4 regions of the Collimonas arenae genome follow, and region 4 is predicted to be linked to each of the others. Evidence: predicted binding sites of a transcription regulator. Region 4 holds the regulator's gene; each other region holds the start of a gene.
What was found. Region 4 encodes sigma-54, which starts transcription at its own class of promoters, with help from an activator protein. Its sites were predicted from a motif close to TGGCANGNAANCTGCTTT; they were not measured.

Region 1: a site for sigma-54 is predicted at 1,619-1,636, ahead of glnA (type I glutamate--ammonia ligase). Genes of this name have one in related genera too.
Region 2: a site for sigma-54 is predicted at 2,917-2,934, ahead of LT85_RS23465 (TorF family putative porin). Genes of this name have one in related genera too.
Region 3: a site for sigma-54 is predicted at 2,931-2,948, ahead of LT85_RS22395 (CmpA/NrtA family ABC transporter substrate-binding protein). Genes of this name have one in related genera too.

The regions. Positions count from the first base shown of each region.
Region 1 covers NZ_CP009962.1:4,562,954-4,568,522, reverse strand. The annotation lists gene LT85_RS20125 (delta(1)-pyrroline-2-carboxylate reductase family protein) at 1-336, shown strand, start outside; gene LT85_RS20120 (GNAT family N-acetyltransferase) at 400-864, shown strand; gene LT85_RS20115 (rhodanese-like domain-containing protein) at 885-1,346, opposite strand; gene glnA (type I glutamate--ammonia ligase) at 1,863-3,278, shown strand; gene LT85_RS20105 (hypothetical protein) at 3,487-3,996, shown strand; gene glnL (nitrogen regulation protein NR(II)) at 4,444-5,526, shown strand.
Region 2 covers NZ_CP009962.1:5,306,405-5,311,973, reverse strand. The annotation lists gene LT85_RS23475 (alpha/beta fold hydrolase) at 146-1,219, shown strand; gene LT85_RS23470 (PLP-dependent aminotransferase family protein) at 1,222-2,715, shown strand; gene LT85_RS23465 (TorF family putative porin) at 2,995-3,780, shown strand; gene LT85_RS23460 (P-II family nitrogen regulator) at 3,845-4,183, shown strand; gene LT85_RS23455 (ammonium transporter) at 4,253-5,569, shown strand, end outside.
Region 3 covers NZ_CP009962.1:5,069,963-5,075,531, forward strand. The annotation lists gene LT85_RS22385 (ABC transporter ATP-binding protein) at 1-517, opposite strand, end outside; gene ntrB (nitrate ABC transporter permease) at 541-1,347, opposite strand; gene LT85_RS22395 (CmpA/NrtA family ABC transporter substrate-binding protein) at 1,503-2,789, opposite strand; gene LT85_RS22400 (ANTAR domain-containing response regulator) at 3,073-3,693, opposite strand; gene pyrC (dihydroorotase) at 3,835-4,869, opposite strand; gene LT85_RS22410 (AAA family ATPase) at 4,862-5,569, opposite strand, start outside.
Region 4 covers NZ_CP009962.1:526,495-532,063, forward strand. The annotation lists gene LT85_RS02265 (deoxyguanosinetriphosphate triphosphohydrolase) at 1-605, shown strand, start outside; gene LT85_RS02270 (DUF4197 domain-containing protein) at 700-1,389, shown strand; gene hpf (ribosome hibernation-promoting factor, HPF/YfiA family) at 1,628-1,978, opposite strand; gene LT85_RS02280 (RNA polymerase factor sigma-54) at 2,142-3,623, opposite strand; gene lptB (LPS export ABC transporter ATP-binding protein) at 3,734-4,480, opposite strand; gene lptA (lipopolysaccharide transport periplasmic protein LptA) at 4,477-5,022, opposite strand; gene lptC (LPS export ABC transporter periplasmic protein LptC) at 5,078-5,569, opposite strand, start outside.

The DNA.
Region 1 (5,569 bases), 1.6 Mb from region 4:
ATAGCCTTGACCACCTCGCGTACTGCGGTGATACCGGTTAATATCGCGGCCGACACGCTGGCGATCGGCGTCGGCGCGTTCAAGCCCGACATGGTGGAATTTCCGGCCGAGCTTTTGCATAGCCGTACTGTGGTGGTGGACTGCCTGGCAGGCGCCAAACACGAAGCGGGGGACTTGTTGCAAGCGCAGATCGACTGGAGCAAGGTGCGTGAATTGCCCGATGTGCTGGCCCACGGTTTTGTGCAGCAAGCGGCGCTGCCGGTATACAAAACCGTTGGCCAGGCAGCCTGGGACCTGGCCGCCGCGCGGGTGGCGATTGCCTCGCTTGCCAGCTGAAATCCATTATTAAGATTAAGCAAGGAGTGGAATTTGATCCGCGACGCAGTAGCAGCCGATTGCATGAACCTGACCGCTTTGTCGATACAGGTCTGGCTACATACTTACGCCACCGAAGGCGTCAGCGATGACCTTGCACGCGAAGTCCTCACCATCTTCACGCCTGCATATTTTCAAGAGGTAATTGCCGATACTGATTACCGCCTGTTAGTGGAAGTGGATGGCGCCAACCTGCTTGGCTATATCCTGCTGGATCTCGACTCGCCATGCGAGGAACAAAACTACGGCGGCGTCGAAGTCGACACCTTGTACGTGCAGGAACATTTTCATGGCCGCGGCATCGGCCGCGCACTGTTGGACCATGCAATGAAACACGCCGGCAAGCTGCTCTGGCTTAAGGCTTGGGCCGGCAACACTCGTGCGCTCGCCTTTTACAAGGCCTACGGGTTCACCGACATCGGGATGGCCTGGCACGTGATTGACGACCAGAAATACGAGAACCGTATCCTGGCCTATCAGAAGTCATAAAAATCCAGAACTGAGAAGTTCTAGGCGCCCATCCAAGGCAAGCCCGCTTTGCACCAGCCGTTGACGTTCTTGCGGTGGCCGTTATTGTCCTTGTCGCCCTCGAAACCTTCCAGAATATTGAAGCAGTTGACATAGCCATGTTCGGTCGCCAGTTTGGCTGCGTGCTGCGAACGGACGCCGGAACGGCAAAGGAACAATAGGGGCGTGCCTTTTTCCGCGATCTGCGCCAATTGCGCCAGGAAATCCGGGTTCTGCACGCCACCCGGATATTGCGACCATTGCGCCGCCGCGTGCTGCGCTCCGGCAATCGAAACCCGGCCAACCCAGTCGCGCTCGGCATTGGTGCGGACATCGACAAGAATAGTGGCGGCGTCCGCTTCCAGCAGGGCGAATGCCTCGCCGGGGGTAACGGCGCCGGCATACGGAAGCTGATCGTTTTGACCGCGTTGTTTCGCTATGGTGAAGAGTTCGCTGCTGGTCATGCTATTTCTCCTGGAGGAGTTGCTGGTTTATCAAATAATGGTCTTAAATGGTCTTAATTTATTGTCTTGTGCACCAAAATTGCGCAAAACATCATTTTATCCAATCGATTGCACGAAAACGGTGCCATCGAAAGTGCTTGCACCGATGTGGTGACTTATGATTTTCCCAATACCTAGGCTGATCGAAAGGAAAAGCCCAAATTCAGCCTGAATTGAGCCTTTTAAACTAGCTAATTACAATACCGACTATGAACAGTTACACGGACGGATGGTGGCATGGATTCTGCTATCATCCTGCCTGAGTTCTGGTCGTACTGAAAGTTGCTGTTCGGTCTGGGAGGTTCTCGGATTTAAGCAATCGGCTGCATTTTCGCCTCGATTCCCTAAATCCGAGAGTCTCCATCTTCTCACTTCCTGTCCACGATGTTACTGCGATGCTGAATTTTGCGCGCAACAGATCCTGGACTGGTGCGCACAATTCACTAGCAGTATTTTCATATTCCTTAGGAGATTCACATGGCAATGACAGCCGCAGAAGTCTTGAAAATGGCAAAAGACAACGAAGTCAAATTCGTTGATTTTCGCTTCGCTGACACCAAGGGCAAGGAACAGCACGTAACTGTCCCTGTCTCTCATTTCGATATCGACAAATTCGAATCGGGTCATGCATTCGACGGCTCTTCTATTGCTGGCTGGAAGGGTATTGAAGCTTCCGACATGTTGCTGATGCCGGATCCAAGTACTGCAAACATCGACCCGTTCATGGAAGAAACCACATTGTTCATGCAATGTGACGTGATCGAACCATCTGACGGCAAGGGCTATGACCGCGACCCGCGTTCGATCGCCAAGCGCGCAGAAGCCTACCTGAAATCATCCGGCCTGGGCGACACCGCCTATTTCGGTCCAGAACCAGAATTCTTCATTTTCGACGACGTCCGCTGGGGTGCCGACATGTCGGGCTGCTTCGTCAAGATCGGTTCCGAAGAAGCATCGTGGAGCACCGGCGCCAAGCTCGAAGGCGGTAACACCGGCCACCGTCCTACCGTCAAGGGCGGCTATTTCCCAGTTCCGCCAGTCGACAGCTTCCAGGACATGCGTTCGGAAATGTGCCTGATCCTGGAATCGCTGGGCATCCCGGTTGAAGTGCATCACCACGAAGTGGCTGGCGCCGGCCAGAATGAAATCGGCACCAAGTTCTCGACCCTGGTTGAGCGCGCCGACTGGACCCAGAACATGAAATACGTGATCTGGAACGTTGCACACACCTATGGCAAGACAGCGACTTTCATGCCAAAGCCTATCGTTGGCGACAACGGTTCCGGCATGCACGTGCACCAATCGGTTTGGAAAGACGGCAAGAACCTGTTCGCTGGCGACGGCTATGCAGGCCTGTCCGAATTCGCGCTGTTCTACATCGGCGGCATCATCAAGCACGCCAAGGCGCTGAACGCGATCACGAATCCAGGCACCAACTCGTACAAGCGTCTGGTTCCAGGTTACGAAGCACCGGTCAAGCTGGCGTACTCGGCGCGTAACCGTTCGGCTTCGATCCGTATTCCTCACGTGGCGAATCCAAAAGGCCGCCGTATCGAAACCCGCTTCCCAGATCCGCTGGCTAACCCGTACCTGTGCTTTGCAGCATTGCTGATGGCAGGTCTGGATGGCGTGCAAAACAAGATCCATCCGGGCGAAGCAGCATCGAAGGACCTGTACCATTTGCCGCCAGAAGAAGACAAACTGATTCCTACCGTTTGCGCTTCGCTGGAAGAAGCACTGGAAGCGCTGGACAAGGATCGCGAGTTCCTGACCCGTGGTGGCGTCTTCAGCGACAGCATGATCGATGCTTACCTTGACTTGAAGATGCAGGAAGTGCAACGCTTCCGCATGACGACGCACCCGATCGAATTCGATATGTACTATTCGGTGTAAGTTATTGCGCAAGTTTTGACGGCCGTTCTTGCACAGCGCAAGATTGGCCGGCAAGATAAAAAGGACAGGGAATTTTTCCTGTCCTTTTGTTTTTTTGGCACGCTTGTTTTCTCTGTGCGGCTGTCATAAATTATATTGTGCGGGATGGTTTGTCATTGGAAGTTTCTTGACATAAACTAGCGACTCCATTGAATTGCGAAGAAAATCTATGAAGCGTCTCATGTTGCGTTTTTCCCCGGGATTTCTGCTGTTGGCGGCAGTCAGCATGCTTGCCAACGTTGCCCATGCCGAAAGCGAAGTTTTTCTTTGCGTTGACCAGAATGGCGTCAAGGAATACAAGAATACCGGTGACACCAAAGGCTGCAAGCGCGTCAGCCTGCCGCCGTTGACCGTGACTTCGTCGAGCAAGCCGGTGCGCGAAGGCGGTTCTGTCAGCAAACCGGCGGCGTCGACCCCGAGCGATTTCCCGAAAGTCGATAACGGCACGCAAAAAACCCGCGACAACGATCGTCGCCAGATCCTGCAAGATGAATTGAGCAAGGAGCAACAGCGCCTCGCCGACCTCAAGAAAGACTACAACGACGGTACGCCGGAACGGCAAGGCAATGAGAAAAACTACGCCAAGTACCAGGACCGCGTGGCATCGATGAAAGAAGATATCTCGCGCAGCGAGAAAAATATCGACGCGCTCAACCGGGAACTGTCGAATCTGAAGTAATCCTGCAGCATGGTATCAACCTTGCTTAATGCATAAGGCCGCAATCGCGGCCTTTATTTTTGCCTATCCGGTATTGGGAGTCAGTCGGACTTAGGATGATCGGCTGCAAAAATACCTGAGCGCTCCATATTTCACCAGCTTCTTGGTCAATAGCTTGCTATTGACACTTCGAATCCGGCAAAATCTGTCCTCGCTCAGTTATTTTTTCGCTTCGATCTCCTAAGTCCGACTGACTCCCGGATAAGGAAGTACCGGATGCACCAATTTGTTGCAATCCGGCGTTTTACCCACCGACATCGCTTACAAAGCTTGTTATGCTCGGAAAATGCACCATTTCAATCACCAAGATACTTCCCATGACAGCGGCGCATCGTGCCTTGCCGCGTGCAACCTCATCCGTTGCAGGCGGTGCCAGTCGGAATCAGGTCTTTTCATGAGGATGCCCGGATGCCAATAAAACCCACCGAACGAAATGCGCTTGCCAGCCTTGATCTGCTGGCGTCTTCAGTGCTGGTGCTTGATCAGCATGCGCGCCTGGTGTTTGCCAATGCCGCCGCAGAAAACATGCTGGAGAGTTCCTGCCGTTTGCTGAAGCAGCAAACGCTGTCCGACCTGTTCCTCAATCCAGAACAGCTGCTGGCGATTTTCCAGCAGGCGCTGGAGCACCAGTTCGATGACTCCCGCCAGGACCTGATCCTGGAGCGCGTTGGGCGCGAGCCTTTGTGGGTCGATACGATCGTTACGGCGCTCGACAATCCCGAGATGCCAGTGCTGATTGAGTTGCGTGAAAACGTGCAGCAGCTGAAGCTGGAGCGGGAAGAGCGCCTGATCGACCAGAGTCAGGTCAACAAGGAACTGGTGCGCAACCTGGCGCATGAAATCAAGAATCCCCTGGGCGGCATTCGCGGCGCGGCACAGCTGCTGGAGCTTGAGTTGCCGGAGCGTCACGTCAAGGAATTGCGCGAATACACGCAAGTTATCATCAAGGAAGCGGACCGCTTGCAGACGCTGGTGGACCGCTTGCTGGCGCCGCACAGGCTAGCGCAGATCGTCGGCGATGTCGATATCCACGAAGTCTGCGAACGGGTGCGCAGCCTGATTGTCGCCGAGTTCCCCAGCGGTCTTTCGATCAAGCGCGATTACGACTTGTCGATACCGGAATTCCGTGGCGACAAGGAACAACTGATACAGGCGATTCTCAATATCGCCCACAACGCGGCGCAAGCCTTGAGCGAGCGTATCAAGGCCGGCGACGCCGAACTGGTTTTCCAGACCCGGGTAGTACGCCAGGTGACGCTGGCCAAGGTACGCTACCGGCTGGCACTAGACTTGCATATCATCGACAATGGACCCGGCATTCCGGTCGAGATCCAGGAACGCATTTTCTATCCGCTGGTATCGGGACGCGATGGCGGCAGCGGTTTGGGTTTAACGCTGGCGCAAACCTTTGTGCAGCAGCACATGGGTGTCATCGAATGCGAAAGCCGGCCGGGATGTACGGATTTCAGAATTCTTATACCACTGCCTTGAAGCCTGTCTTGTTATCGCATTGATTACGAGAACCAGTTGCTTG
Region 2 (5,569 bases), 820 kb from region 4:
ACAAAACAGTACTTATCGTAGCGCCTTAAGTTGGTATCATCAAAGATCCAAGATTGTTCTTATTTATAGGTCCAATCTCTGTAAGGCCGGTGGGCTGGCAAAGACAAAGATAGTCTTTTTAAAAAGACACTAATCGAGGAGCGACATGGTTCATAGGCAATTATTGATTCTGTTTGCGGCGTTCTGTTTTTCCGGGACTGCACTGGCGGATGCGCCGCAAGCGGTCGAGCATGATGCGGTGTTCAAGGATTTCCGTTTTGCGTCCGGCGAGACCTTGCCGGAACTGCGCATCCACTACCGCACCTTCGGTACGCCGCAGCGCGACGCCGGTGGCAAAGTCAGCAATGCCGTGCTGATCTTGCACGGCACCGGCGGTTCCGGCGCGCAGTTCATTCGTCCGGAATTTTCCGGCGAACTGTTCGGCGCCGGCCAGTTGCTCGATGCGTCACGTTATTTCCTGATACTGCCGGATGGCATCGGCCATGGCAATTCCAGCAAACCTAGTGACGGCCTGCGCAGCAAATTTCCGCATTATGGCTACCGCGATATGGTCGAAGCCCAGTACAAGCTGCTCACGGAAACCTTGGGAGTGAACCATTTACGCCTGGTGATGGGTACGTCGATGGGTGGCATGCAGACCTGGATGTGGGGTGAACAACATCCGGAATTCATGGATGCCCTAATGCCGCTGGCCAGTGTGCCGTCTCAGATTTCCGGCCGCAACCGCGTCTGGCGTCGCATCATCATCGATGCCATCCGCAACGATCCGCAGTGGCAGGGCGGTAATTACACGGTGCAGCCGCCGAGTTTGCGTACCACTGAGCAGATGCTTTTTTTCATGTCCAGCAATGCAGTGCTGCGCCAGCAGCAGATGCCGGATCTGGCGCAAGCCGATGCCGCGCTGGATGCTGCCGTCGCCATCTCGATGAAGACTGCCGACGCTAATGACACCTTGTATTTCATGGATGCTTCGCGCGATTACGATCCCGGACCGTTGCTGGAAAAGATCCGGGCTCCGCTGATTGCTGTAAATTCCGCCGACGATCTGATCAATCCGCCGGAAATCGGTGTTCTTGAACGTGAGGTCAAACGTGTGCCGGGCGCGCGTATGGTGATGGTCAAGCAAAGCGAGGTGACGCGCGGCCACGGCACCCACACAGTGGCGATCGTCTGGAAACCCTGGTTGCGGCAACTGCTGACATCGACGCAGCGCGATTAAGCATGAAACCAGTATCGCCAGCGCTATCCATGCATCTGGATCCGGCCGGGATTGCGCTCGAGGGTGGTAAAGGTCTGGCCAAGCAGCTCTGCCTGGCTTTGCGCCAGCGCATCCTGGCGACGCCGGCTACTTATCGCATCAAGCTGCCTACCTCGCGTAATCTGGCGCTGGCGCTGAATGTATCGCGCAACACTGTGGTGCGCGCTTACGAGCAGCTATATGCAGAAGGCTATATCAGCAGCAGAGTCGGCGATGGCACTTACGCCGATGGCTTGGCGGCGGCAGCCGCTCCCGATCTTGCTGCAACGGCCGCAGCCGTGCCGGCAATGCAGCAATCAACCATGCAGCAGCGCCTGAGCGGCTACGGAGTGCGCCAGCGCCGGTTTGACGGCCCGGCGCGCGCGTTTCGCCTTGGCGTGCCAGCCTATGATTTGTTCCCCAGCGCCATCTGGGCGCGCTTGCAAAGTAATTTCTGGCGTCATGCGCCGTTGGCGCATATGGGCTATGGCGAGGCTGCCGGCAATCTTCGTTTGCGCGAATTGGTCGCGGCCTATCTGCGCCATGCGCGCGGCCTGGTCTGCGAGCCGTCGCAGATCATGATTACCGCCGGCGCCCAGCATGGCATTGCCCTGTGCGCGCAGCTTTTGCTCGACGCCGGCGACAAGGTCGCCATAGAAAATCCCTGTTATCCATCGGCAGCAGCTGCATTGAAGGTGGCCGGCGCGCAGCTGGTGGGAATCGCGCTGGACCAGGATGGCATGGATACTGCGCAATTGGCTCAGCATACCGATTGCCGTATAGCGTACGTAACGCCATCGCACCAATATCCGGTCGGCGTCACGCTGTCGCTGGCGCGGCGGCTCGAATTGCTGGCCTGGGCCGAGCGCCACGACAGCTGGATTATCGAAGACGATTATGACGGAGAATATCGCTATGACGGCACGCCACTGGCGCCGTTGGCGGCCCTGGATCACAGCGCCCGCGTGCTCTACGTCGGCACCTTTTCAAAGATCGCCTTTCCCGGCTTGCGCCTGGGGTACCTGGTTTTGCCGGCCAAGCTGGTGCCGGCACTGAGCGCGCTACGTGCCATGAGTGATCGCCATCCGCCGGCCGCGGATCAGGTGGTGATGGCCGAATTCATCGCCGCCGGTCATTTTCAGCGTCACATCCGTCGCATGCGACGCGCCAGCCGCTCCCGGCGCGATGCCTTGATGGCGGCTTGGGCACCGTTGTTCGGCGCGCAGCTACCGCTGCCCAAGGTTGCCGCCGGTTTGCATCTGAGCCTGCCATTGGTCAGTTTGCAGCAAGAGGCTGAGCTGGTGGCCAAGGCGATTGCCGTTGGTGTCGAAATCAATCCGATGAGCCGTTTTTGCCTTTCTGGCCAGCCGGTGAACCCGCAGCATCGCGCTGGCCTGGCGCTGGGTTTTGCCGGCGTGGATGAAATTGCCATTCACAAAGCATTGCGATTATTGCAGCAGGCTTGGCATGATTTGTAGTCAGCTACAAAGCGTCATGTAGTTTAAACATATCTTATCTGCACCAAAATAACGCAGCTTAGGCTGCGCGCTTCGTTTTGGTGCGCTGCACTGCACAATATTTCTGCGCAAGAACGTCTCGAAATTAACAGTCACTAAAAAAACAGCAAATAAATAGCCTCATAAGTGGTATTGGCGGGGAAAAGGAAGTGCCGTAACAGTTGGCATGGGTTCTGCTATGGAAAGCCTGAAGAGTAATGATTTATCGGTTTTTCATTCAACATACCAACAGGGACTTTCATGAAGAAGCTGATTTTAGCCGCAGCAATAGCAGCAAGCGTCACAGCAAGTCTTACGGCAGGTCTGGCGCATGCCGAGGATGTCAAGCCGGATAATGAAGTCAGCTACAACATCGGTGCAGTCAACGACTATCGCTTCCGCGGGATTTCGCAAACGCGTTTCGATCCGGCGTTACAGGGCGGCGCCGACTACACCAATAATCCCACCGGCCTGTATGCAGGCACCTGGCTTTCTAACATCAAATGGATCAAGGATGCGGTCGACAGCGCGAATACCGGCACCGGCGGCAAGGGGCCGGTGGAATGGGATCTCTACGCTGGCAAGCGCGGCGATCTGCCTGGCGGCTTTACCTATGACGTCGGCGGTCTGTATTACTACTACCCGACCAACAACTACAGCCAGATCGGCCGCAACGCCAATACTTTCGAATTGTACGGTCAGCTCGGCTACGGTCCTGCTTACTTCAAATATTCGCATGCGATGACTAACCTGTTCGGCACCGTCGACAGCAAGAACAGCGCTTATTACGACGCCGGCGCCAATTTCGATGTCGGCGCGGGCGTCACGCTTGGGCTGCATCTTGGTCATCAGACCGTTGAGCACACCAGTTTTGCCAGCTATACCGATTGGAAAATCGGCGCCACCAAGACCTTTGACCAACTGGCCGGCATTACCTTGGGCCTGGCTTTCGTAGGTACGAATGCCAAGGACGGCGCTTATGTCAGCCCGAGCGGCAAGAACCTGGGCCGCAATGGAGCGGTGTTTTCTTTAGCGAAGACTTTCTAACAATATCAAACAGTAATAGCGGCAGGCGTTTCGCCTGTCCGTCCAACAAAACAACGAGGCCGACATGAAACTGATTACAGCGATCATCAAACCATTTAAGCTCGACGAGGTGCGCGAGGCGCTTTCGGCGATTGGAGTGCAGGGCATCACCGTGACTGAAGTCAAAGGCTTCGGTCGCCAAAAGGGCCACACCGAGCTGTATCGCGGCGCGGAATATGTGGTCGACTTTTTGCCGAAGACGAAAATCGAAGCAGCAGTAGACGACAGTATTCTTGAACAAGCTGTGGAAGCGATTGAAACCGCTGCCCGCACCGGCAAGATTGGCGACGGCAAGATTTTTGTATTTGATCTGCAGGAAGTTATTCGTATTCGTACCGGTGAAACCGGCAAAGACGCAATTTAAGGGGATAAAAATATGAACAGAATATTTGCAACGATTTTAGCGTCTTGCGCGCTGATCGCGGCGACTTCCATGCTGCCGGCATCGGCGGCGGACGAGGCGTCCGCTACAACAGCACCGGCTACGGCAAGTGTGGCGCCGGCCAGTGCCGGTGCAGGTGCTTCCACTGCAGCGCCAGCTGCACCGGCAGCAGTTGTCGCGGCACCCGCTCCGGCAACAACCGCTACGGCGGCGCCTGCCGCAGCAGCGCCGGCCGCACCGGTGCCTAACAAGGGCGACACCGCCTGGTTGCTGGTCTGTACCGCATTCGTAATCCTGATGACTTTGCCTGGTCTGGGTTTGTTCTATGGCGGCCTGGTTCGCAGCAAGAACATGCTGTCGGTGCTGATGCAATGCTTCACTGTATTCTCGCTGATTATCGTGCTGTGGATCCTTTACGGTTACAGCATCGCGTTTACGGAAGGGAATTCTATCTTCGGTGGCTTCAGCCGCCTGTTCTTGCACGGCATGACGCCTGATTCGGTGGCCGCAACCTTCAGCAAGGGCGTAGTCGTACCTGAGTTCGCGTACGTCGTGTTCCAAGGAGCGTTTGCTGCGATCACCTGCGCCCTGATCATCGGCGCTTTCGCTGAACGCGCCAAGTTCTCGGCGATCCTGGTATTCACCGTATTGTGGTTCACTTTCGCTTACCTGCCGATGGCGCATATGGTCTGGTTCTGGCCTGGTCCTGACGGTTTTGTCGATGCAGCTTCGGCGGAAAAACTGACCGCGACCGGCGGCTGGCTGTTCCAAAAAGGCGCGTTGGATTTCGCCGGCGGCACCGTGGTGCATATCAACGCCGCTATCGCCGGCCTGGTCGGTTCCTATGTCATCGGAAAACGCGTTGGTTTCGGCAAGGAAGCATTCAAGCCGCATAGCCTGACCCTCACCATGGTTGGTGCTTCGTTGCTGTGGTTCGGCTGGTTTGGTTTCAATGCCGGTTCCGCTCTGGAAGCCAACGGCAGCGCAGCATTGGCCTTTATTAACACCCTGCTGGCCACTGCCGCTGCGGTGCTGAGTTGGAGCGCAGGCGAATGGATCGGCAAGGGTAAGCCTTCCATGCTGGGCGGCGCTTCCGGCGCTGTCGCCGGTCTGGTGGCGATTACGCCCGCAGCCGGTTTTGTCGGCCCGATGGGCGCCTTGGTCATGGGTTTGCTGGCCGGCTTTGTCTGCCTGTGGGGCGTCACCGGCCTGAAGCGTTTGCTGGGTGCGGACGATGCGCTGGACGTGTTCGGCGTACATGGCGTCGGCGGCATCATGGGTGCATTGCTGACTGGCGTGTTTGCCGCGCCTAGCCTGGGCGGTACAGGGATCTATGACTACGTGACCAATGCGGTCCTGCCAGACTAT
Region 3 (5,569 bases), 1.1 Mb from region 4:
GTGCACCGAACGGTTCATCCATCAGCAACACCTTTGGCTCCATTGCCAGCGCCCGCGCAATACCGACCCGTTGCTTCATGCCGCCGGAAATTTCGTGCGGGCGTTTTTTTCCCGCCGCCGTCAAACCCACCATCGCCAGCGCGGCCTTGGTGCGTTCCTTCAGGGCGTTCCTGTTTTCGGTCGCGCCAAATACGCGTTCGACGCCGAGGTAGATGTTTTCATGGCAGGTCAGCCACGGCAGCAGCGAATGATTCTGGAACACCACCGCACGCTCAGGCGACGGTCCACCGATTTCACGACCCGCGCAAATCAATACGCCCCCGCTCGGCATCAGTAAACCGGCAATGAGATTCAACAAGGTCGACTTGCCGCAACCCGAATGACCGATCAGCGTCACAAACTCGCCCTTGCGCACTGTCAGGTTGATATCGCACAGCGCATGAAACGGGCCTTTGCGGGTGTTGAATACCATCTCGGCCTGATGGATATCGATGAATCTAGCGTCGCGCTGTTCCATGCTCTTCCTCGCTGATGTGATTGCTAGCTCGCAACCTGTTCGTAAGTAAACGCCTTAGCCAATGCCACCAGCAATTGCTCCAGCAGCAAACCGACCACGCCGATCACCACAATCGCGATGATGATGTGTGGCACGTTCAGGTTGTTCCATTCATCCCAGACCCAGAAGCCGATACCGACGCCCCCCGTCAGCATTTCCGCCGCCACGATGACCAGCCATGCGGTGCCGATCGCCAGCCGTACACCGGTCAGCATGTAAGGCAGGACCGAAGGGAAGAGAATCTTGGTGATGATTTTCCACTCCGACAGGTTCAGCACCCGCGCTACATTCATGTAGTCCTGCGGCACTCTCTGCACACCGATCGCGGTATTGATCACCATCGGCCAGATCGAGCAGATGAAGATTGACCAGATGGCCGCCGGGTTGGCCGACTTGAACACTAGCAAACCAATCGGCAGCCAGGCCAGCGGCGACACGGGCTTCAGCAAACTGATAATGGGTCCGAACATGCTCGACAAGAATGCGAAGCGGCCGATCATGAAGCCGAGTGGAATCCCGACCAGAGCCGCCAGGCCGAAGCCGACGCCGACACGCTGCAGCGAAGCCAGGATATTCCAGCCGATGCCCTGGTCGTTGGGACTGGTGCGGTAGAACGGATCTGAAAATAGTTTGAACGCTTCCTGCAAGGTCAGCAGCGGCGTCGGGAACTGTCTGTTGTTCATCGCAATGATCTGCCAGACCAGCACCAGGAACGCCAGTCCGAGCAGCGGCGCAATGATTTGCATCAGCCAGGAAGGTGCGCTGCTGCGCCGCTTGATTGTTTTCAGCATTGGCCGCGGCGCGGCGGCCGTATCGACCGGTGCTTTCGCTTCATGCCCGGCGCTATCCATGATCGCCGCCTGGCGGTTTGCATTCGCCGTTGTATCCATGATTGCATTCATATTCGCTCCCGGATAATCCATGGCCCGGCGACTGCCGGACCATGTCATGCATGGATCTTGAACGACGCGGCATAGGCTTGCGGATTCTTGCCATCCCACACCACGCCATCCATCAGCTTCGAGGTACGCAATACATCCTTCGGCACCGGCGTATTCGTCATCGCCGCGGCGTCCTTGTAGAGAGCGATCTGGCTGACCGACTTTGCCACCGCCAGGTAGTCCGGATCGGTCTTCAGCAAACCCCAGCGCCGGTGCTGCGTCATGAACCACATGCCGTCCGACAGATAAGGGAAATTGACCAGGCCGTCGTTGTAGAATTTCATGTAGTTCGGGTCGTCCCAGGTCTTGCCCAGGCCGTTCTGGTAACGCCCCATGATTCGCTGGTCGATCACATCCTTGCTGGTATTGACATAGGATTTATCGGCAATCGCTTCAGCCATCTTGTTCTTGTTGGCGAGCGAGGCGTCAATCCACCTGCCGGCTTCCAGCACCGCCGCAATCAGTGCACGGCAGGTATTCGGATTCTTGGCGGCAAACTCGGCGGTGGCGCCTAGTACTTTTTCCGGATGGTCTTTCCAGATCTCTTGCGTGGTGATGGCGGTGACGCCGACGCCGTCGACAATCGCCCTGTGGCCCCATGGCTCGCCAACACAGAAACCATCCATGTTACCGACCCGCATATTCGCCACCATCTGCGGCGGCGGCACGGTGATAACTTTGGCGTCCTTGAGCGGATTAACGCCGTTGGCGGCCAGCCAGTAATACAGCCACATGGCGTGCGTGCCAGTCGGGAAAGTCTGCGCGAAGGTATATTCGCGCTTGTCGCTGGTCATCAGCTTGGCCAGCGAAGCGCCGTCGACCGCCCCCTTGTCAGCCAGTTTTTTCGACAAAGTGATCGCCTGGCCGTTATTGTTCAGTCCCATCAGGATCGCCATGTCTTTCTTTTGTCCGCCGATGCCCATCTGCACGCCGTAGATCAAACCAGACAACACGTGCGCGCCATCCAGTTCGCCGTTGGCCAACTTGTCGCGCACGCCTGCCCAGGAAGCTTCCTTGCTGAGGACGATCTTGATGCCGTATTTCTTGTCGAAGCCGAGCAGCGACGCCATCACGACGGAGGCGCAGTCGGTGAGAGGAATGAAACCGATCTTGACTTCGGTTTTTTCCGGTTTGTCCGAGCCGGCGGCCCAGGCTCCGGTTGCAGTGCTCGATAATCCCAACATGCTGGCTCCTGCCGCGAGTGTCGCGGTCTGTAATAGTTGGCGGCGCTTGCCATCGACAGCCAGGCTTGTATCCAGATCATCCTGCGGCAACACATTCTCTACATCCATCGCACGGCCCCTTGGTTTCGGCAAACAAAAAAGGCGTCGTTCCACAATGCACCAGTCATGTGGAAAGACACCTTTGTCTTATGTGGAAAGGACCACCGTTAGCCGATTCCAGCGACGCCATCGTTGGCGCTTGAATGTTTATATGCAAACCACGTGCCAGGATTTTTTGCGACAAAGCGCGCGTTTCTCACCCGGAAAGCGCACTTGCTTTGTGCGTCGCACCAAATGTGCTCACGATTTTCGGGCATTGCTGTTGAATGTCTGACCATCTGGCCAGCTTGTTTTAGCCCAGCAAATCGGCGGCGTCGATAATGCGTTGGGCCACCTCGGACAATTTCAGATTCTTGTCCATTGCCAGCCGGCGCAGCTTTTGATAAGCCTCCTGCTCGCTCAGCTTATGGTGCTCCATCAGCAAGCCTTTGGCCCGCTCCAGCACTTTGCGCTCGGCCAGTTTCAGCTTGGTGTCGGATAACTCAGCAAGCGATTTCTGCTCTTGCCGGAAGCGCGCCAAAGCGACATCCAGTACCGGCTTGATGCGCGCTGTCTGTAGACCCGCCACGATGTAGGCGGACACTCCGGCGGCCATGGCGGCATCCATGCTGGAGGTCTTTGCATCCTCGGTAAACAAGACGATGGGACGGCGCGCATCGCGGGTTGCCACCACCACGTGTTCCAGTACATCGCGGGCGTTGGATTCGGCATCCACGATGATCATGTCAGGTTGCAACTGAGCAATTCTCTCAGGCAGATAAAGGTCGGCCGGAAGCGAGGCGACGATGTTGTAGCCGGCTTCCAGCAAACCGATGCGCAAGTCCTTGCCACGCGCGGCCTGGACCGCAAACGCAGGGTCGTCTTCACCCTCAATGGCGACCGGATTGACAACAACGATACGTAGACTTTGCATGCTTGAAACCCGCGTCCGGAGATGACTTAGTGAGTTACGGTTAGACAGGATGGAAGCCCCTTTATCCATCCCTGCCGTACATGCATGCAAAAATCGCACCAAGTCGATGCGACAGGCCACCGGAGAGGTGGCCTGATAACTTTATATCAACTGCCAATCGATTGTTTCACCACCGTTCAGGGGCACCACGGTGGTTTCGCCCAGAGGCAATTCGGCCGGCAAGGTCCAGGGCTGGCGTTTCAATGTCACGCTGCCTTGGTTGCGCGGCAGGTTATAGAAAGCCGGACCGTTAAAGCTGGCGAATGCTTCTAGCTGATCCAGCGCACCGGCCTGGTCGAAAGCTTGTGCGTACAGTTCCATCGCATGCAAGGCCGTGTAGCAGCCGGCGCAACCGCAAGCGTGTTCTTTCAAACCCTTGGGGTGCGGCGCCGAGTCGGTACCGAGGAAGAAGCGCTTGCTGCCGGAAGTTACCGCACGCACCAGCGCCTGGCGATGTTCTTCGCGCTTCAATACCGGCAGGCAGTAATAATGCGGACGAATCCCGCCCTTGAAGATTTCGTTGCGGTTGTACAGCAGATGATGTGCCGTGACGGTAGCGGCAACCGGACCGTCAGCGCTCTCGACGTACTGGGCCGCGTCCTTGGTGGTGATGTGCTCAAACACCACTTTCAGCTCCGGCATGTCGCGCCGCAACGGCTGCATCACGCGATCGATGAAAACGGCTTCGCGATCGAAAATATCGATGGCCGGATCGGTCACTTCGCCATGCACCAGGAAAGGCATGCCCAGTTCCTGCATCGTTTCCAGCGTCTTGTAGCACTTGGTCAAGTCGGTTACACCGGCATCCGAATTGGTAGTGGCGCCAGCCGGATAGAGTTTTACCGCATGCACAAAGCCGCTGTCCTTGGCGCGCCGGATTTCATCGGGCGGGGTATTGTTGGTCAGGTACAGCGTCATCAGGGGTTCAAACGCCAGATCAGACGGCAGCGCCGCCAGGATGCGCTCGCGGTAAGCCCCAGCCTGTGCAGTGGTGGTCACCGGCGGCTTCAGGTTAGGCATCACGATGGCGCGGCCGAACTGGCGCGCGCTGTGCGGCAGCACGCTCGCCATGGCGACGCCGTCGCGCAGGTGCAAGTGCCAGTCGTCGGGCCGGGTAATGGTCAAGGTATCAGTCATCTTCATTCTCTTCTGCAAAAAGTTGCTCCAACATGGCTGCCGGATTATTCAGGAAATGGCGGGTAGTCGTATAGTGTTCGGTGTCTTCGTAGCGGGTTTCAGCCAGCCCGCTCTGGTCCAGCAGATAGATCCTGGCATGCGGATAGGCAAGCAGAATCGGCGAATGCGTGGCGATGATGAACTGACAGCGGTCTTGCGCCAGCTTATGAATGATCGCCAGCGCCGTCAGTTGGCGGTTGGGCGAAAGCGCGGCCTCGGGTTCATCCAGCATGTAAAAGCCATCAGGCTGGAATTTGTTTTGCAGCAACGCCAGGAAAGACTCGCCATGCGATTGCCGGTGCAAACCCTTGTCGCCATAGGAGTGATGCACCCGGCCAGCGCCCTCTTCCAATTCTTCTTCATAGGTGGCCAGATTGAAAAAACTCTCGGCGCGCAGGAAGTAGCCATTCCTTGGCCGTTTGAAACTCTTCACTGTGCGCAGATAGCTGTGCAACTCGGAATGGGCATCGGCAGTAGAGAAACGCGCATTTCTGGTGCCTCCTTCGGCGTTGAAACCCCAGGCAATCGCCATCGCTTCCATCAGGGTCGATTTGCCTGCGCCATTCTCGCCCACCAGGAAAGTCACCTCCGGATGAAACTCGATCTGCTCCAGCTCCCGCACCGCAGGAATGCTGAAAGGATAGGCATCGTAGTCAATCGC
Region 4 (5,569 bases):
CGACGCTGGAAGCGCAAGTTGCCAATCTGGCGGATGAGATCGCCTACAACAATCATGACATCGACGACGGCTTGCGGTCAGGTTTGCTGACCATGGAGCAGATGAACCAGATCGATTTCTATGCGGAACACAGCCGCCAGGTCGAACAGTTGTTCCCGGGATTGAGCGGACGGCGGGCGATCAATGAAACTATCCGGCGCATGATCAATGCTCTGATCACCGACCTGATCCAGACTTCGCAGCAACGTATCCGGGATGCAGGACTGCAGACCGTCGACGATGTGCGCAATGCGCCGCCGTTGATCGCCTTTTCCGATAGCATGGCGCAGCAGGCTGCTTTACTGAAGCGCTTCCTGCGTGAAAATCTGTATCGTCATTACCTGGTTAATCGCATGACCGCCAAGGCGCGTCGCATTGTCGCAGAACTCTATGCCTGCTTTAGCGCGGAGCCATCGTTGTTGCCGCCCGCCTACCAGCTTGCGCAACGGGCAGCGGAACCGCAGCAGCAGGCGCGGGAGATCGCCGACTACATCGCGGGCATGACCGACCGCTATGCGATACGTGAACACCGGCGCCTGTTCCTGGTGGACGAAGGGCATTTGTAAGAGCACTTCGACGCTGTTTTCCATTTCTTGATCTCATTGCAATAAGTTGGGGTAGACTTTATCCCTGTCCATTTCACTTCATTGAGGATCAACTATGCGACACCTATATCAAACAGCAATCACATTGACTCTGGCGGTATCCGCATCCGCAGCCTTCGCCTTGTCGCTAAGCGATCTCAGCAACCAGGATGCCAGCAGCGGCCTCAAGGCAGCACTGCAAAAAGGCGCCGACGTCGCGGTCTCAAAACTGGGCGTGGAAAATGGCTTCCTGAATAACGACAAGGTAAAAATCGGCCTGCCCAGCGTGCTCGACAAGGCCATGCCCATCCTGAAGATGACCGGCCAAGGGCAGAAACTGGATGACCTGGTGGTATCGATGAACCATGCGGCGGAAGCGGCGGTGCCGATGGCCAAGCCCTTGCTGCTGAATGCGGTCAAATCAATGTCGGTGACCGATGCCAAAAACATCCTGACCGGCGGCGATACCTCGGTGACGGATTTTTTCCGGCAAAAGACCTCGGCCCAACTGGGTGAAAAATTCCTGCCCATCGTCAAAGGGGTGACCGACCGCAACGGTTTGTCGGGACAATATAACGCGATCATGGGGCAGGTCGGCAAAACCGGCATGGTGCCGGCGCAGCAATCGACGGTGGAGGGATATGTTACCCAACGTGCACTGGATGGTTTGTACACCATGATCGGCGAAGAAGAAAAAGCGATTCGCCAGGATCCGGTCGGCGCCGGCAGCGCGATCATCGGCAAAGTTTTCGGCGCTCTCAAATAGGCGGACTGCCGCAAACAGTAAAATGATTTACATGAATTAATTAAGAGGCGGCTTCAAACACAACTGGCTAGACGCTTCGACGAAGGCAGCGCGAGTAGTACGGCCAGGAGAGGCAGCAACCCCAGATGTGTTTGAAGCCGCTCTAAAGAGTTGAAAATAACAAAGGGCGCATTGACTGCGCCCTTGTTCATTCATTGGCGTGAGCAGTGCAGCTCATACGCCGGGATTGGCGGCCGGTTCAGGTCGTGGCTGGGAGGTCTTCCGGCAGGTGCTTGATCGCATCGTGCTGGTGATCCTGCATCTTGTCCTTGTACTTGATGACTTGGCGATCGAGCTTGTCGATCAGGGCATCAATGGCGGCATAAAGATCATGGGCGATACTCTCAGCATGCAAATCTTTTCCTTTAACGCGCAGATTGATTTCTGCTTTTTGGCGCTTTTCTTTTTCGGTGATTTTGTCGACCGTCAGGATCACGCTGATATCGATGACCTGGTCGAAGTGGCGTTTGATACGCTCTAGTTTGCTTTGTACATATTCGCGAATGGCAGGGGTTAACTCGAGGTGATGCCCACTGATGGTGAAGTTCATACAGCGCTCCTATCAAGAATATTGCTAGCGGTTCTGAACAGACTGCATCGAATCTTTAAGCGAACAATCCGCAGGGGACTGTTCTGGCAAGAGTCGTTAAATCACAAACAGCCGTAATGTCCGAACATAGCAAGGGTAAGCTTAACAATCAAACCAGAAACAACTACAAGGCCTTGCGCAGATTAACAGACGGAATTTTTAATGCTTCGCGATATTTTGCGACGGTGCGGCGGGCGACCACCATACCTTGTTCCGCAAGCATGTCGGCAATCTTGCTGTCAGAGAAAGGATTTCTTGAATCTTCCGCTCCTATGAGTTGCTTAATGAGTGCCCGTATTGCTGTTGAGGAAGCCTCTCCACCTGCCTCAGTAGCAACATGGCTGCCGAAGAAATACTTCAGTTCAAACATCCCGTGGGGAGTGAGCATGTATTTCTGAGTGGTTACACGAGAAATAGTACTCTCGTGTAGACCCAGTGTATCAGCTATTTCGCGCAACACAAGCGGCCGCATGGCGACCGCCCCGTGCGAAAAAAAGTTCCTCTGGCGTTCCACTATCGCTTGTGCAACGCGCAAGATAGTGTCGAAGCGCTGCCGCATGTTCTTGATCAGCCACTTGGCTTCCTGTAACTGGGATGTAAGGGCGCCGTCGCCCTTGCTCTGCTTTAAAATATTGGCATACAGGACATTCACCCTGAGCCTTGGCATGACGTCATTATTAAGCATGACCTGCCAGCCCTGTTTGCCGCGCCGGACGATCACATCCGGCACCACATAATCGGATGCATTGGCCGCGAACGGCGCACCGGGGTGCGGGTTGCATTGTTTGATGACGGCTTGCGCCTCGCGCAGATCCTCGTCGTCGCAATCCAGAGCCTTCTTGATTTTATTGAAATCGCGTTGCGCAAAAAGCATCAGGTGATCTTGCACAATCGCCAATGCCAGGCGACGCGTGACAAATGGCAATTTGACAAAGCGCCTGATCTGCAAGGCCAGGCATTCTGCCGCATTGCGTGCGCCGACACCGGCAGGATCGAAGCTCTGCACCATTTTCAACGCCATCGACAGTTCTTCGATAGCGATCTCCAGCTCAACCGGCAAGCGCCCCAGGATTTCTTCCAGCGACTCTTCCAGATAGCCGTTATCGTCGAGGGCATCGATCATCAGTTCGACCAGGGCGCGATCGCGCAGATCGTGCACTGTCTCGCGCATTTGGTGTTGCAGATGTTCGCGCAACGTGGATTCGTGGGCCTCCAGCTGGGGCCGCGCATCTTCATCGTCCGAGCTCTTCGCGCTACGCGCGATATCGTCAAAACTCCAGTCGCTATCGGCGTTCTCCGGAGCGCTCTCAGGCGCTGCGGGCGCATCGAAATTGGCTTCGCCTTCGGCCGGCGAGCTGCTGACCTCGCTGTCGCCTACCGGCGCATCCATGGTGGAGGTGCTGCCGCTGATGGCGCCATCAGCCAGCAGGCGCACCGAATTGTCGAGTGGATCGTCGACCCGCTCGAGCAGTGGATTGTCGGATAAGATCTGTTCCAGTTCCTGATGCAATTCAAGCGTCGACAGCTGCAACAGACGGATCGACTGTTGCAGCTGCGGGGTCAGCGCAAGATGTTGAGAGGTGCGAAGCTGGAGTGATTGTTTCATGGATTCCGTGCTGACAATTCACTGTTAACTAAATGCGAGACAACGTTAATTTCCGCTGCCGGACAGCGGCCTGTTCTGTCTCCGACTACATCATTCCGAATCCTGTGAACTTACATGCGGAAATGCTCGCCAAGATATACCCGGCGCACCGACTCGTCGGCGATGATGTCATCCGGACTACCGCTGGCCAGCACGCTGCCCTGGTTGATGATGTAGGCGCGGTCGCAGATGCCCAGCGTTTCGCGCACATTGTGATCGGTGATCAGCACGCCGATGCCACGTTCCTTGAGGAAGCGGACGATGCGCTGGATCTCGATCACCGCGATCGGATCGATCCCGGCAAACGGTTCATCCAGCAGCACGAAGCGTGGATTGGTGGCGAGCGCACGCGCGATTTCGACACGCCGGCGCTCACCGCCTGAGAGAGATAAAGCCTGGTTTTCACGCAGCTTTTCGATTTGCAACTCATGTAGCAGCTTGTGCAGCTGCTCGTCGATTTCGGCTTTGCTGAGCGCTTTGCCGTTGGGGCGTTGGAGTTCCAGCACAGCGCGGATATTGTCTTCTACCGTCAGCTTGCGGAATACCGATGCTTCCTGCGGCAGATACGACAGGCCCAGCACTGCGCGCCGATGGATCGGCAGACGCGAGATGTCGACGCCGTCCAGGTCGATCGCACCGCCATCGGAAGGCACCAGGCCGACGATCATGTAGAACGAGGTGGTCTTGCCAGCGCCGTTCGGCCCCAGCAAACCGACTACTTCGCCGCAGCGGACTTCGAGCGAAACGTCGTGGACCACCTGACGCGCGCCGTAGCTTTTTTGCAGGTCTTTGACAATCAGGGTGCTAGGAGCGGTCATGGCGTTGTTACCTTTGGCCGTGGTTGAATGACCGCACGAATCCGCCCTTTGCCAGCCTCGCTGACGCCGTTGACGGTGTTGTTGACGGAATAAAATTCAGTGCGGCTATCGTAGGAAATGAATTCGCCGTTGACTTCATCGGTCGGCTTGTCACCTTGCAAGCGGCGCATCTGCGCCTTCGAAAACAGTTTGGTGACTTCGGTTTTTCCATCGTATTCGATGCGTTCCGCGTGACCGTCAATCCACAAGTCGGGACCGCCGTCACGCTTCTGACGGAAAGTGGCCAGCTTGCCCGGATCCGCATACAGGGTGGCGAACTGATAGCCCGAAGGATCAGTGGTCACTACTACCCGGTCAGCATGCATCACCAGCGTGCCGCGGGTCAGGACTACATTGCCGGTGGCGACGTTGACCTGTTTGACATCGTCGTAGGTGAGCGTATCGGAGTCGATCAGGGTCGGTTTCTCCGAGTCGGCTTTTTCTGCATGAGCGACGCCTATGGCGCCAAGCAGCAGCAGGGAAAGAAAAAGTAATCGTTTCATGAAAAATCCTGGGTAATGAATAGGGGCCTACACATAAAATGTCTTGTTGATCCGCTTATTTTTTCGCTTCATCGGCGGCAACGCGCGGCGTACTGCGCAAGACGCCACGCACCTTGCTGAACAGCTTCAGTTCACGCGTGGAATTATTGAAATGCATGCCGGTGCCGTTCAAGGTCGACAGTCCCAAGGTAATTTCTACCGGCTTGTCGCTTTCCATGATGTCGTCGTCGGGTAATAGCAGCAGGTATTCCGTTTTCAGGTGGAAGTTGTCGGCCTTCGGCGTTTTTGGACGATCGGCATTGACGTTGCCGTACAGGTGCACCTTGCTGTTGTTGTCCTCAATCATGCCGCGGTCGGCGACCAGGTTCATCGGCGGCTTCTCCTTGTCCAGGCTGTGGATGACCGGTTTCTGCACGTCGAAAGAATCATTGACCGGATTGTGCGTCAGCAGGTCGCCGGCGATGTTGTAGCGCGGCTGTCCGGTGGGCGACATCTGGACATAGTTGAAATGCTCAACGTAATAGTCGGGCTCGGTGCGGGCCGGTTT